3 regions of the Gordonia sp. PDNC005 genome follow, and region 2 is predicted to be linked to each of the others. Evidence: riboswitches for the same ligand, from Rfam matches in the RefSeq annotation. Region 2 holds a riboswitch; each other region holds the start of a gene.
What was found. A riboswitch is a leader RNA that binds a small molecule or an ion and turns the genes downstream of it on or off. The one in region 2 is predicted to bind cobalamin.
Positions count from the first base shown of each region.

Region 1: another riboswitch for cobalamin. It lies ahead of cobN (cobaltochelatase subunit CobN); the one in region 2 lies ahead of JVX90_RS04515 (CbtB-domain containing protein).
Region 3: another riboswitch for cobalamin. It lies ahead of JVX90_RS00745 (ABC transporter substrate-binding protein); the one in region 2 lies ahead of JVX90_RS04515 (CbtB-domain containing protein).

Region 1 covers NZ_CP070351.1:1,740,405-1,744,992, reverse strand. The annotation lists gene cobN (cobaltochelatase subunit CobN) at 1-1,997, opposite strand, end outside; cobalamin riboswitch at 2,045-2,181, opposite strand; gene cobG (precorrin-3B synthase) at 2,197-3,333, shown strand; gene JVX90_RS08260 (HNH endonuclease signature motif containing protein) at 3,427-4,588, opposite strand, start outside.
Region 2 covers NZ_CP070351.1:942,476-947,063, reverse strand. The annotation lists gene JVX90_RS04530 (hypothetical protein) at 1-323, shown strand, start outside; gene JVX90_RS04525 (histidine phosphatase family protein) at 259-786, opposite strand; gene JVX90_RS04520 (CbtA family protein) at 786-1,592, opposite strand; gene JVX90_RS04515 (CbtB-domain containing protein) at 1,619-1,840, opposite strand; cobalamin riboswitch at 1,880-2,016, opposite strand; gene JVX90_RS04510 (ATP-dependent helicase) at 2,075-4,588, shown strand, end outside.
Region 3 covers NZ_CP070351.1:125,977-130,564, forward strand. The annotation lists gene JVX90_RS00735 (ABC transporter ATP-binding protein) at 1-155, opposite strand, end outside; gene JVX90_RS00740 (iron ABC transporter permease) at 152-1,219, opposite strand; gene JVX90_RS00745 (ABC transporter substrate-binding protein) at 1,216-2,409, opposite strand; cobalamin riboswitch at 2,442-2,587, opposite strand; gene JVX90_RS00750 (prolyl oligopeptidase family serine peptidase) at 2,600-4,588, opposite strand, start outside.

The sequences.
Region 1 (4,588 bases), 800 kb from region 2:
CATCCGTCGACGTGCAGGAGCATGTCGTCGAACACGTCTTCCTCCGGGCGCTCCGCGAGGCCGAGGTCGGCGTCCATCTTCGCGGCGGTCAGGAGGGTCCAGATCTGCTGTCGAATCGCCGGCAGCTTGCCCGGATCGAGTGCGGAGATGTTCGCGTGTTCGTCGAGGAGCTGTTCGAGTCGGGAGATGTCGCCGTACGACTCGGCGCGGGCCATCGGCGGAATCAGATGGTCGACGAGCACGGCGTGCGCCCGACGCTTCGCCTGAGTGCCCTCGCCGGGGTCGTTGACCAGGAAAGGGTAGATCAGTGGGAGGTCACCCAGCGCGGCATCGGTGCCGCAGTCCGCCGACATGCCGAGGGTCTTGCCGGGCAGCCATTCCAGGTTGCCGTGTTTGCCGACGTGGACAACGGCGTCGGCGCCGAAACCCCACCCGTCGGTGTCGGCCCGAGATGCGAGCCAACGGTAGCTCGCCAGGTAGTGGTGACTCGGCGGCAGGTCCGGGTCGTGGTAAATCGCGACGGGATTCTCGCCGAAGCCGCGGGGCGGCTGCACCAGCAGGACGATGTTCCCGAACGTCATCGCGGCGATCACTATGTCGCCCTCCGGATTCGCCGACCTGTCGACGAAGAGCTCGCCGGGCGGCGGACCCCAGTGTTCGATGACCGCTCCGCGGAGACCTTCTGGCAGGGTCTGGAACCAGCGTGTGTAGTCGGCCGCCCCGACTCGGATCGGATTCGCAGCCAGCGCGTCCTCCGTCAGCCAGTCGGCGTCCTGGCCTCCGGCGTCGATCAACGCGTGCATAAGTGCATCCGGATCGTCAGCATCCGGGGTCGCACCGAGACCCGGCACGTCGTCGGCGACCAGGTAACCGGCGTCGCCGAGCGCCCTCAGCAGGTGAACAAGGCTGCGGGGGGTGTCGAGGCCGACAGCGTTGCCGATTCGTGCATGCTTCGTCGGGTAGGCCGACAGCAGAAGCGCGATACGGCGCTCAGACGCGGGAAGGTGACGCAGCCGAGCGTGCCGGACGGCGATGCCTGCGACACGTGCGCAGCGCTCGGGGTCGGGCGCGTAGAACGGCAGTCCATTGTCGTCGAACTCTTTGAACGAGAACGGCACTGTGATGATGCGGCCGTCGAACTCGGGCACTGCGACCTGGCTCGCGACGTCGAGCGGCGACACCCCGTCGTCTTGCGACGCCCAATCGTCGCGGGACGACGTGAGGCACAGCCCTTGCAGGATCGGAATGTCCAGGGCTGCGAGACGTTCGACGTTCCATGCTTCGTCGTCGCCGCCTGCGCCCGCGGTGGCCGGTGTCGTGCCGCCGGCAGCGAGCACGGTCACGATCAACGCGTCGAAGGCGCCGAGATGGGCGATCAGATCGTCGTCGGCTGCCCGCAGGGACGCGCAGAAGACAGCTTGCGCGTCCGCTCCGTGACTCTGGATCGCCGTGCACAGGGTGTCGACGTACTCGGTGTTTCCAGCGAGATGCTGGGCCCGGTAGTACAGGACGCCGACCCGCATCTCGACTGCGCTCGATGAGCCGGAAGACTCGCTCGATGAGCCGGACGGTGTGCGTTCCAGGATTCCCCAGGAGGGAGTCTCGACGGGCGGAGCGAATCCGAGGCCGGTGAGCAGCACGGTGTCGGACAGGAAGTTGTGCACGGCGGCGAGGTTCGCGTGACCGCCCGCGACGAAGTAACTGTGGGCCTGGGCGGCGACGCCTGTCGGAACGGTCGACATCGCCATCAGATCCGGGTCGGGGTTGAGTTCACCGGAGAGGACGATCACCGGCACCTGCTGAGCGAGGACCGCGTCGAGTCCCTCTTCCCATGCACGGCGTCCGCCCAGGATTCTGACGACGACAAGATCGGCGCCGTCGATGAGAGCGGGGATCTCGTCGAGCAGGATGCGGCTCGGGTTCGCGACTCGGTAGTCCGCCCCGCAGGTCGCGGCGGTGCGCAGATCGGTGTCGGACGTGGACAACAGCGTGATCACGGCGTACTCCTCGCCGGGAATACGCGCCCGGCATCGTGGGGACGGCCGAGGCTTCTCGGCCTGACGACGTGGGTCTGGCTCGGAACGGCGTTTGAACACCGGCTCCTCACAGTGGCGCGACCGCGCCGGTTTCGCACCGGCTTCCACATCGAGTTCGACGCTCATCGTAGTCACCCGAAGTGAGCACTAGGCTGAACGGGTGAGCATTCCCGCAGACCGCTGCCCCGGCGTCTTCCGGACCCACCAGGCCGCTGACGGCGCCCTGGCCCGTATCCGGGTGCCCGGCGGCGTGATCACTCCCGGTGCTCTCGACGCCGTCGCGCTGGCGGCTGACGAGTTCGGAGACGGCAGCATAGAACTGACAGTTCGCGGAAACCTCCAGGTCAGGGGCATCGCCGAGAAGGATGTCGTGGCGTTCGCAGAGGCCGTGATCGCGGCAGGTCTCGCGTCGGACTCCGACCACGACAGAGTCCGCAACGTGATCGTCTCTCCGTTCAGCGGCCGGGTCGGCGGGCTCGCGGACCTGAGGCCTCTCGCGGATGCACTCGTCGACGCCTTGGTGGCCGCCGACTGGTCGTCGTCGCTGTCGGGGCGGTTCTGGTTCGGCTTAGACGACGGCCGCGGCGACGTCCTCGCCAGGACGACGGACGTCGCGGGTGTCGCGGTCGACTCGGACCACGCTCTTGTCGTGATCGGCGGCTCACACGTCGTCGGACCGGTACCGCTGCACGACCTTCCCGATCGGATGGTCGCTGTGGCTCGGGCGTTCCTCGACGTCGCCGACGGCGCGTGGCGGATCTCCGATCTCGACGAGGACGGTCGCGCCACGTTGTTCGCCACCCTCGGAGCATCGGCCGAGGAGTCTCTCCCGGCGCCACGCCATCCCGAACCGCGTGTCGGATGGTTCGACCAGGCCGACGGCCGCGTGATGCTCGGCGCGGTTGTGCCGTTCGGCAGCCTCACCGCCGAACAGGCGCGCTACGCGGCAGCGATCGGCGTCCCGGTGTCGGTCACGACCGAACGCGAGATCCTGATCGGCGACCTCGACGAGGCCGTCGCCGAGACCGTCGTTCGAGTGCTCGCTCCCCTAGGTTTCATATTCGACTCCCGATCGCCGTGGACCACGCTCACCGCATGCACGGGATCACCCGGCTGTGCGAAGTCGGCCGCCGATGTCCGTGCCGCAGTACGCGAGCACGTCGCGGACCTCGACCCGGACGCCGACGCACCGCCGCACGAACACTGGATTGGATGTGATCGTGGCTGCGGATCTCCGGCTCGGACCCATGTCCGTGTCCTCGCAACCGCCGACGGCACCCTTCGACGTGTCGACTAGCTCCTCCTGTCGCGCCCTGTCGTTTGCCGAGCGCTCTCGTTTGTCGAGCGCAGTCGAGACTGCGTCGACGAACCGAACCCCAACCGCGTCCGGTCAGAACGGGGGCGTCTCGACTGCGCTCGACGTGCTGGCCAGTCGTTCCCGTTTGCGGCGGTTGTAGGCCCGCATCCGCATGCGGTACCGGTGTTTGGCGTCGGTGGGCGTCCGCGGGCGCCCCGGATCCGACTCGGCAGCCGGCCGCGAGGTTGTCGGGGCATCGTCGTGCACGCACGGGAGGAGCCCCAGTTCGGGCAGCAGCCAGTGGTTCAACGCCCGGGACCGGACGGTGATCCCTTCGGGGGTGGTGGTCTCGGTCCAGATGACTCCGTTTGCGTCGACTATCTGATCGTCGAGCCAGCCGTCGACAAACGTCTTCAAACCGTGGTGGAACCGGCACTTCGGATTGAGGTTGCACGGACACGTCGGACCACCCACGGCCGGGTCGTCATGGTTGTACTCCGCGACATGATCCAGATCGCACCGGTAGGCGGGCATATCGCACCCCGGGTGGGTGCACCTGCCGTGCACCGCCCGCACGAGGGCGTCGCACGCCGCGGTCGGCCGGTACCCGTTCGACGCTTGCGACGCTCCGCCGAGCAGATCGGTGACGTCGAGATCGCGAACTACGGTATCGGTGTCGGCGGCGATGTCGCGAGCATGCTCGGCAGTGATCGGCCCGAACCCATCCAGGTAGGCGGGGATATCGGACTCCCCGGTCAGAGACTCCCGCCGAGCCACCACATGCAGCACGACAGTCGCCAGACGCGCCGCAACATCGACGCCCGCACGCGACGGGCAGTCGTCGTGGTCGCACTGGCAGGCGAACACCTTTCCGGTGAGCAGGGCGATCACCGCGTCCGAGCGGCGCACAGCCTTGCCGCGCGGATCATCGGCGCACACGCCCGCGATGATTGCATCGATCGAGTCCTGCGCCAGACGGACGTCCTCAACCGATCCCGTCACCCGCAGATCGGCCAGAGTCCCATCAACCGGCTCGACCACAACCTTCTTCCGAGGCTTGGCAGCCTCACGAGCTGCCTGGGCGGCATCGGCATCGTGTTCGGCGACAACAGCAGCAACGATCTCGGTCACACGTGGCCCGGTCAGGTTACCCGCGCCACGGAGTCGGTCGGCGGCCTCTGCGTCGATCATCGCGAGGACATCGGTGTCGATGACCGCAGCAGTCTGATCGAGCGCGAGACGGAACTGCTTGGGC
Region 2 (4,588 bases):
GCAACTGGTCCGGTTGGCCTGTCGCACCGGGTGTCGGCCACTCGCTGATGTCCTTGTACGGATGGGCGATCCACGGTCCTGGCCCTGACCGCCCACAACTGCTCGACACCTACTCGGCGGCGAGCCTGGTTCGCTACGGCTGGATGGTCGGCGCAGGCGCCTCGCAGTTCTCGGTGCGCAGCTACGCGAGATACTCGAACCTCATTCACCGCTGGGCCGGACAGGCGGGGACCAAACCCGAGATCGTGGAACTGTGGCTCAACCGCGACTGGCAGCGGCGTCTCGGTCGGACGGTCCTGCGGGGCGAGCCGTCGCTGTGGTGAACACCGATCCCGGCCGGATCGAGACCTGGAAGTACTCGCCGGGCGAATCAGCCGCGAGCGCCTGCGCGACCGGCGACGCCACGACGACGAGCCCGTCGAATCCCCTTGTCGCGGAGACTATCCGGTTCACGAACTCGGTGATCGTCTCGCCGCCGTGGGGACGGGAATCCGGGTCGGTGAACCACGCCTCCAACTCGTCGACCGGCACGTCTTGCGGTTCGAGACCGAACCAGCGTCCGAGGTCTACGGTGGCCAACGACAGGTCCGGCTCGACGCCGATGCCCAGCACTTGTGCCGTCTCGCGGACCGACGTCTCCGGTCCCACTCGCACGTTGTCGACTAGTGCGACGTCGAGACGTTCGACGTCCCGAAGGCCTCGGGCGTCGATCGGGGTGTGCTCACCACCGAACCGGACCGCACGGTTGGGTGCGGTCCGGCCGGCGACGACCACGGTGAGCGCCATCAGGCAGGCACTGACTCCGTACGCCGCGCCAGTGCTGTTCGTCGCATCATCAGTCCGACGAGACCCACGAACACGACGGTCAGAACAACCCAGAGCAGCACTTGATGGGCGATGGCGTACACGCGATAGTCCGCGATCACCTGCCCGGGAAAGCCGGGCGCAACGATGCGCTCCCCGTCCATGACGGGTCCGGGAACCTCGTGGAAGCTCGGGAGCAGAGCGCTGGTGATCGTGACGCCGACCAGATAGGCGACCGCCGCCGACGCACCGGCCCACAGTCCTCCGATCCGATCTGACAGCCAGATCGCGAGCACGACCGCGGCGACCGCGAGAACGATCGAGACCAGTGTCAACGTCAAGTACGCACCGGATCTGGCGCCGATGGTGTCCTCCTCGCCGACCGCAGGCGGGTTGGGGGGATACACGAAGAAGGGCACGCCGATCACCGCGACGAACGCGACGCCACCGAGTGACGCTGCGAGGGTGCGCGGGTCGGCCTCCGGCCTGCGTCGGCCGATGATCGCCCACGCCACCGTGAATGCGACAGCGAACAGCGCGCCGATCGCTACCGCGAAGACGACCGTGCCGACTCCCGCTCCGATGTTCTCCTGCACGGAGCGACTGAACAGTTCGTGACCGTGGTCGTGCGCTCCGCCTGCGAGTTCGGATTCCGCGTGGGATCGAATGTCCTCGTAGTCGATGGCCTCGGTTACCCGCGGTTCGATGAAGATCCGCGCAAAGATGAAGCTGACGATTCCGGCGACCAGACCGCTGAGCAATCCGGCACCGATGAAAGTGCGTTCCATTTTCTCTTGTTCTCCCTGTCAGTTGATCAGTGGCAGGGGAAGCCGAGGAAATGACGTGCGTCGTGCACGAACTCGTGGACGTGGGTGTCGCTGCCGAAGACGGAGACGGCGCCCTGGTCGTAGCCGAGGAAGTAGTACGCAAGCGATGCGACCAGCACCGTGGCGGTGAGGGTGAGCGCGGCCGAGGCCGCCGAGAGGTCCGGGATCGCGAGTGCTCGCGGCGCCGTCTGTACCGATGAAACGGTCATGAGAATCTATTCCTGTCCTGCGGATCTCGCGTCCGCCCAGTGGATATGCACACCCGGGGCGTTACCTGGCTCGCCGTCCCCTGACGGGTTCGGCTCACAGTGGCGCGACCGCTTCGGATTCTCACCGAATTCCCGCACCGGGATTTCGGCAGCGTACCGCGCCTCGGACGCGGAACTGTCGGAGGCATGGGATTCAATGGAGTCGTGGCCACACGCGCAGCTGTTCTTCAGCGCATGCAGCCGGCGACCCGTGAGTGGTTCACCGGCGCTTTCGCCGCGCCGACGCCCGTGCAACTCGGAGCATGGGACTCCATCTCGAAAGGCGACGACACCCTTGTCATCGCACCCACCGGCTCCGGCAAGACCCTCGCCGCGTTCCTGTGGGCCATCGACTCGCTCACGCAGGCTTCCGGCTCTCCCCGACCGGGAGTGAGCGTCTTGTACATCTCACCGCTGAAGGCGCTCGGCGTGGACGTCGAACGCAACCTCGCGGCCCCGCTGACGGGCATCGCACACACCGCGGCTCGAATGGGCGTCGAACCACCGCACGTCACAGTCGGCGTTCGGTCCGGCGACACACCGACAGCCGATCGACGCGCTCTGCAGCGAACACCCCCGGACATCCTGATCACCACACCCGAGTCGCTGTACCTGATGCTGACATCATCGGCTCGCGAGACACTCACGTCGGTGCAGACGGTGATCATCGACGAAGTGCATGCGGTCGCATCCACCAAACGCGGGACACATCTCGCACTGTCGCTGGAACGACTCGACGACCTGCTCTCCTCCCGCGCACAGCGAATCGGGCTGTCGGCCACAGTCCGCCCGGAGGAGCGGGTCGCCGAGTTCCTGTCCGGGTCCGCTCCGTGCACGATCGTCAAGCCGCCCGCCGCGAAGACGTTCGAACTGCGCGTCGAAGTTCCCGTCGACGACATGACCAATATCCCGGCTCCGCCCTCCGCCGGTGATCTCGACGGCTTGGACGACGCGTTCTCCCCCACTGCCGGATCGCTGTGGCCGTTCATCGAGGAGTCGATCGTCGACGAGATCGAACGCAACAGGTCGACGATCGTGTTCGCGAACTCTCGACGCCTGGCCGAACGACTGACGGCTCGCCTCAACGAGATCGCCGTGGAACGAGCGGGCGACCCCGTGGACCTCGACGCGACGAATCCCCAGGTCCCGGGCGGGATGCCGTCGATGGTGTCGACGTCCGGCTCCACCCGCGGAGCGTCACCTGTACTCGCTCGGGCGCACCATGGCTCAGTCAGCAAGGACCAGCGTGCGGCCATCGAGGACGACCTCAAGTCGGGCCGTCTCCGCTGCGTCGTGGCGACGAGTTCCCTGGAGCTGGGCATCGACATGGGCGCAGTTGATCTTGTCGTCCAGGTGGAGGCGCCTCCGTCCGTGGCGTCCGGCCTGCAGCGCATCGGCCGCGCCGGCCACCAGGTCGGCGAGATCAGCAAGGGTGTGCTGTACCCAAAGCATCGGACCGACCTGATCCACTGCACGGTCACCGTCGACAGGATGGTCCGCGGACAGATCGAGTCTCTCGCCGTGCCGACGAACCCGCTCGACATTCTCGCGCAGCAGACGATCGCCGCGACCGCCGCAGGCGACGTGAGCGTCGACGACTGGTTCGCGACTGTCCGCCGTGCGATGCCGTACAAGAGCCTCACTCGCGACGTGTACGACGCGGTGCTCGACCTCATCTCCGGCCGCTACCCGTCGGACGAGTTCGCCGAACTCCGCCCACGAGTCGACTACGACCGGTCAACCGGCGTCCTCACTGCCCGCCGCGGCACCCTCCGACTCGCCGTCACCTCCGGCGGCACCATCCCCGACCGCGGCCTGTTCGGGGTATTCCTCACAGGTTCGTCGGATAGCGGACAACTGCGCCGAGTCGGCGAGCTCGACGAGGAGATGGTCTACGAATCGCGTGTCGGCGACGTGTTCGCACTGGGCGCGTCGAGCTGGCGGATCGAGGAGATCACTCACGATCGAGTTCTCGTCTCGCCCGCGTTCGGCCAGCCCGGACGACTCCCGTTCTGGATCGGCGACGCGCAGGGCCGTCCGGCCGAACTCGGCGAGGCGATCGGCAAGTTCGTCGGGCAGGTGTCCGACGACGCCAAACTGTCAGCACAGGCCGACCGGCTCGGACTCACCGCACGGGCCCGTGACAACCTCGCGGCACTGCTCACCGAGCAGAAGCAGGCCACCGGGGCGTTGCCCACCGATCGCACGCTGATCGTCGAACGCTTTCGCGACGAGCTGGGCGATTGGCGGCTCGTCCTGCACTCCCCCTACGGTCTGCGTGTCCACGCACCGTGGGCCTCCGCCATCGCGTCTCAGTTGTCGGCGAGGCTCGGGCTGGACGGCGCGACCACTGCCACCGACGACGGGATCATCGTCCGACTCCCCGACACCGACGACGCACCTCCCGGCGCCGAGGTGTTCACCGTCGACCCCACAACAGTCGAGGACCAGGTGACGAGGGCGCTCGCCGACTCGTCGATGTTCGCGTCGAGATTCCGCGAGTGCGCGGCGCGGGCGCTCCTGCTGCCGCGTCGTGATCCGGGCCGACGGGCTCCGCTGTGGCAGCAGCGCCAGCGCAGCGCACAGTTGCTGTCGGTGGCGTCGCAGTTCCCGGACTTCCCCATCATCTTGGAGACCGTCCGCGAATGCCTCGCGGACGTGTACGACCTCCCGGCGCTGATCGACCTGCTGACCCGGATCTCGTCGCGC
Region 3 (4,588 bases), 820 kb from region 2:
ACGGTTCGGAGCAGTGTCGACTTGCCCGCACCGTTCGGTCCGATCAACGAAGTGAGGCGGCCAGTCTCCGCGACGGCCGACAGGTTCGAGGCGACGGTGCGGCCTCTCCGCCCCCGATATCCGACGGTCAGCTTCTGCAGTTCGAGCCCGCTCACACCGCACCTCCCTGCGCGCGCCCGCGGATCAGGACGGTGATGACGACCGGTGCCCCGATGAGAGCGGTCACCGCGTTCAGCGGCAACGACATGTGATCACCGGGGAGGTCGGCGAGGGCGCCGCACCAGATGGCGAGGGTTGCGCCGAGAAGCGCGCACCCCGGGATCAACGAGCGGTGATCGGAGGTCCGGAGCAGCCCTCGGACAAGGTGCGGAATCACCAGGCCGAGAAATCCGACGGGCCCGCAGAACGCCGTCACCACACCGGTGAGGAGGGCCGCCGACAGCAGAGTGACGGTTCGGGCGACGCGGAGATCAACACCCATCGAGCGGGCGTAACCCTCCCCGAGAAGTAGGGCGTTCAATGGTCGGACGGTGAAGAACACGATCAGAATCGTCACGGCCACGATCGGCGCCGCCACCTGGATGTCGCTCCACGACGTGGACGAGAACGTTCCGAGCCCCCAGATCATGTACTTCTGGACCGAGGTGGGATCGGCGTAGACGATGAGGACCGCGACGAGCGCGCCGGTCACCGAGCCGAGCATCACGCCGATCAGCAGGAGCGTGACGGCGTTGCGGACCCACACGGCCATCAGCAGAATCACGCCGAGCACTGCCGCCGCCCCCGCTGCGGCGGCCAACACGATGCCCAGACGCCCCCATCCGGCGAGGACACCGACAAACGCCGGTCCGCCCGCGCCACCTGCGAGAGCGACGATCGCCACGCCGAGACTCGCACCCGAATTGGCGCCGAGGATGTACGGGTCGGCGAGCGCGTTGCGGAACAGTGTCTGCATCTGCAAGCCTGCGACGCCGAGAGCGGCGCCGGCGATTGCCGACGTCGCGATCCGAGGCAGTCGGACCAGACGCAGAATCGCATCGTGGCCCGCATCCGACGCCGTGCCGCCGGTCAACACGTGCACGACGTCGGACAGCGGCATCATCACCGCGCCGATCGCGGCCGTCACCAACACTGTCACCACGGCTAAGACGATCAGCCCCGCCCAGGTTCCGGCGGCGCTGCGAGCCTTCACGGTCTCGACGACGACGGGAGTCGTCACCGCTGTGGGAGCTGAAGGTAGAACGTGAATCTGTGGTCGGGGAAGAGATCGGGATGCAGGATCGCCGCGAGGTCGGCGAGTACGAGGTCCGGGCGGAGGACGCCGCGCTCCCAGTAGTCGTTCCCGCCCGTCGCGCTCATCGCTTTCGTCGCGTTCCACGCACGCTCGGCGGGCTGTGCGAACACCCGGTACCGCTCGTCTTGCTTGTACAAATCTGGGAGTGACGCGACGGTCATGTCAGAGAGGAGCCATGCATCGGCGTTACGAGACTTGTCGATGACGGACTCGATCGAGAGGCGGAGTGAGCCCGTCGACTGGTCCGATGCCCACGGGTAGTCGCCGCCGGCGTCACGCACGAGCCGTCCGAAGTAGTTGCCGCCAGCGGCGAGCGTCCACGCGCCGTTCTCGATGCCGCCGAGCAGGACGTCGGTCCTCGGTGCGTTCGCCGTCTTCTGCTGCACCGTCGTGTACTCCGACTTGATGGTGTCGAAGGCGTCGGCGGCCTTCGTCTCGGTGCCGGTCAGTGCGGCGAAGAACTTGATCCACTCGGCCCGGCCGAGGGGACTCGCCTCGAGCCAGTCGGCGTTGGCGAGGACCGGGACACCCGCCTGCCGGAGTTTCGCGTACGACGGGTCCTCGTTGCCGTCGGACACCAAGACGTCGGGCTGCCCAGCAATCACCTTCTCGACGTTCGGCACACCCGCGTCGGCGTACTGGACCACGTCGCCGTCGTCGATCCGCGCGCGGATCTCGGGGGTGGACACGTAGTCCGTGGAGCTCACGCCGGTCACCGTGTCGGCGGCGCCCAGCGCCGCCATCGCGGGCAGGTGTGTAGTGGAACCCGAATACATGGTGCGGATCGGCACCTGCACCTGCGGCGCATCCGTGAGAGCGCCGTCGAGCCTCGGCGCGGGTGCACCGCAGCGAACCAGCACGTACGACACGGGCTGCGCGCCCGGTGACGGTTCCTTGACCGTCACCACCTGGTACGACTTGTGGTACTCGATCGCCAGTCCCGACGCATCGGAGATCGTCGACTTGTCGGGGAAGTAGTCGGTGTTCGCGTCGAAATCGGTGATGCAATCGCGGGCGGAACCCGCATCGTTCGACGACGCCCCGGAACATCCTGCGACAGCCAACCCGGTGACGAGCAGACACGCGATCGTGGCCTTGCGGATATGCGGGTGCACGGCATCCGCCTCTCTCGGGGACACTCCGCCCCGACGACGAGATCAGCTCGAGCGGAGGTCTGGCTGCCGCGTGAAGCGGTCACAGTGGCGGGTACCGCGTCGGATTCACACCGACTTCCCGCGTCGAGGCTGGTTGACGCCATGAACGTAACACGCCGCCCGAACCTCATTCTCTTCCCGGCGCAAAGGGTCAGCGATCAATTGCGCCGACGGTGCGCCAGAGGAATTCGTAGGCGAGGGCCGATTTGAACGCCGCCTGCTTGTTGTCGGCCGCGCCGCCGTGACCTCCCTCGATGTTCTCGTAGTACCGGACCGGTTGGCCTGCGGCTTCGAGCGCAGCGGTGAACTTCCGGGCATGACCGGGGTGAACACGGTCGTCGCGGGTCGACGTCGTGACCAGCATCTGCGGGTAGTCGACGTCGGACCGAACGCGCTGATACGGCGAGTACTCGGAGATGAACTCCCACTCCGCCGGGTCGTCGGGGTCGCCGTACTCGGCCATCCAGGAGGCGCCGGCCAACAGGAGGTGATACCGCCGCATGTCGATCAGCGGCACCTGGCAGACCAGCGCGCCGAACAACTCCGGGTACGTGGTCGCCATGACGCCCATCAACAAGCCGCCGTTCGATCCGCCCTGTGCAGCGAGTGTCTGAGGGGTCGTGAATCCTCGTGTCACAAGATCGCGCGCCACCGAGGAGAAGTCCTCGTACACGAGGTGACGTCCGGCTTTCACCGCTTGTGTGTGCCACGACGGCCCGTACTCGCCGCCTCCGCGGATGTTCGAGTACACGTAGATCCCGCCGCGCGTGATCCAGTTCCGTGCGGCCACCGCTGCATAGCTGGGCGTCAGAGAGTTTTCGAAGCCTCCGTACCCGTAGAGCAGGGTCGGGCCCGACTCGACGTCGTTGCGCTTGATCACGAAGTAGGGGACCTGGGTGCCGTCGTCCGATGTCGCGAAGAACTGCTGGGTGCTCACATTCGACGCGTCGAACCGCTCCGGCGACGATTTGATCGGCGTCACCCCGGACACGGCGTCGCCGTACAGCAACGTCGGAGCCTGTGTGAACGAGCTCGACGACAACCAGATCTCGTCGCCGTGATCGGCGTCGGTGTCGAGCACCCCGACCGTCGCGAAATCCGGGACGCCCGGCAGCTCTGCCGGCGTCCACGTGCCGAACTCCATCGACTGCAGCCGGGTCGCGACGTCGTGCAGCGTCACCAGGATCAGCCGTGTCGCCGTGATCGCGTACGTCTCCAGGCTGGTGTGCGCGTCCGGCGTGAACAGCACGGTATGCGTGCGGTCGCCGTCGAGGAAGCGCTCGTAGTCGAACGCCAACAGGCAACCGGCGGGCCGGGCCACACCGTCGACCGTCCACTCGGACTTCGGTGTCACCAGCATCACGTCGTGCCGCACCGAGAAGTCGGCGTCCGACGGGACGTCCACCTTGCGCAGCTCACCGTCCCGGAGTTCGAACTGCTCGGCGTTGTAGAAGTCCGTCGACCGGTACACGAAGTGCCGCGGAAAACCGGGCGTCGGATCGAACGAGGCTCCGACCGCGACGTCGTCGACGGAACCGGTGAACACTGTCGTCGCCGCCGCGAGGTCGGTGCCGCGCGTCCACCGTTTCACCACGCGCGGGTAACCCGACGACGTCCACGATCCGGCGCCGTCGGGCTGCTCACCGAACTCGGTGCCCACGTACACGGCGTCCCGGTCGATCCAGCCGACGTTCGACTTGTTCTCCGGCAGCACGAAGCCGTCGTCTACCCACGAGCGCGACGGGATGTCGAACTCGCGGACCACTGTCGCATCCGCGCCGCCGCGGGACAGCGAGATCAACGCGCGGTCGTAGTCGGGGCGAAGCACCGACGCCCCGCTCCACACCCAGTTCTCGTCCTCCGCAGTCCGCAGGGCGTCGACGTCGATCAAGACGTCCCACTCGGGCTCGGCGGAACGGTACGACTCCAGCGTCGTCCGCCGCCACAGTCCGTACGGGTTGGTCCCGTCTACCCAGAAGTTGTAGACGAACTCGCCACGCCGCCGCACATACGGGATCCGATCGTCCGACGACAGGATCTCCAGCGTGTCCGACTGCATCTGAGTGAACCGCTCGGACGAGGTCAGTTCGGCGACAGTCGGCTCGTTGTGGGCGCGCACCCAGTCGAGCGCCTCGTCCCC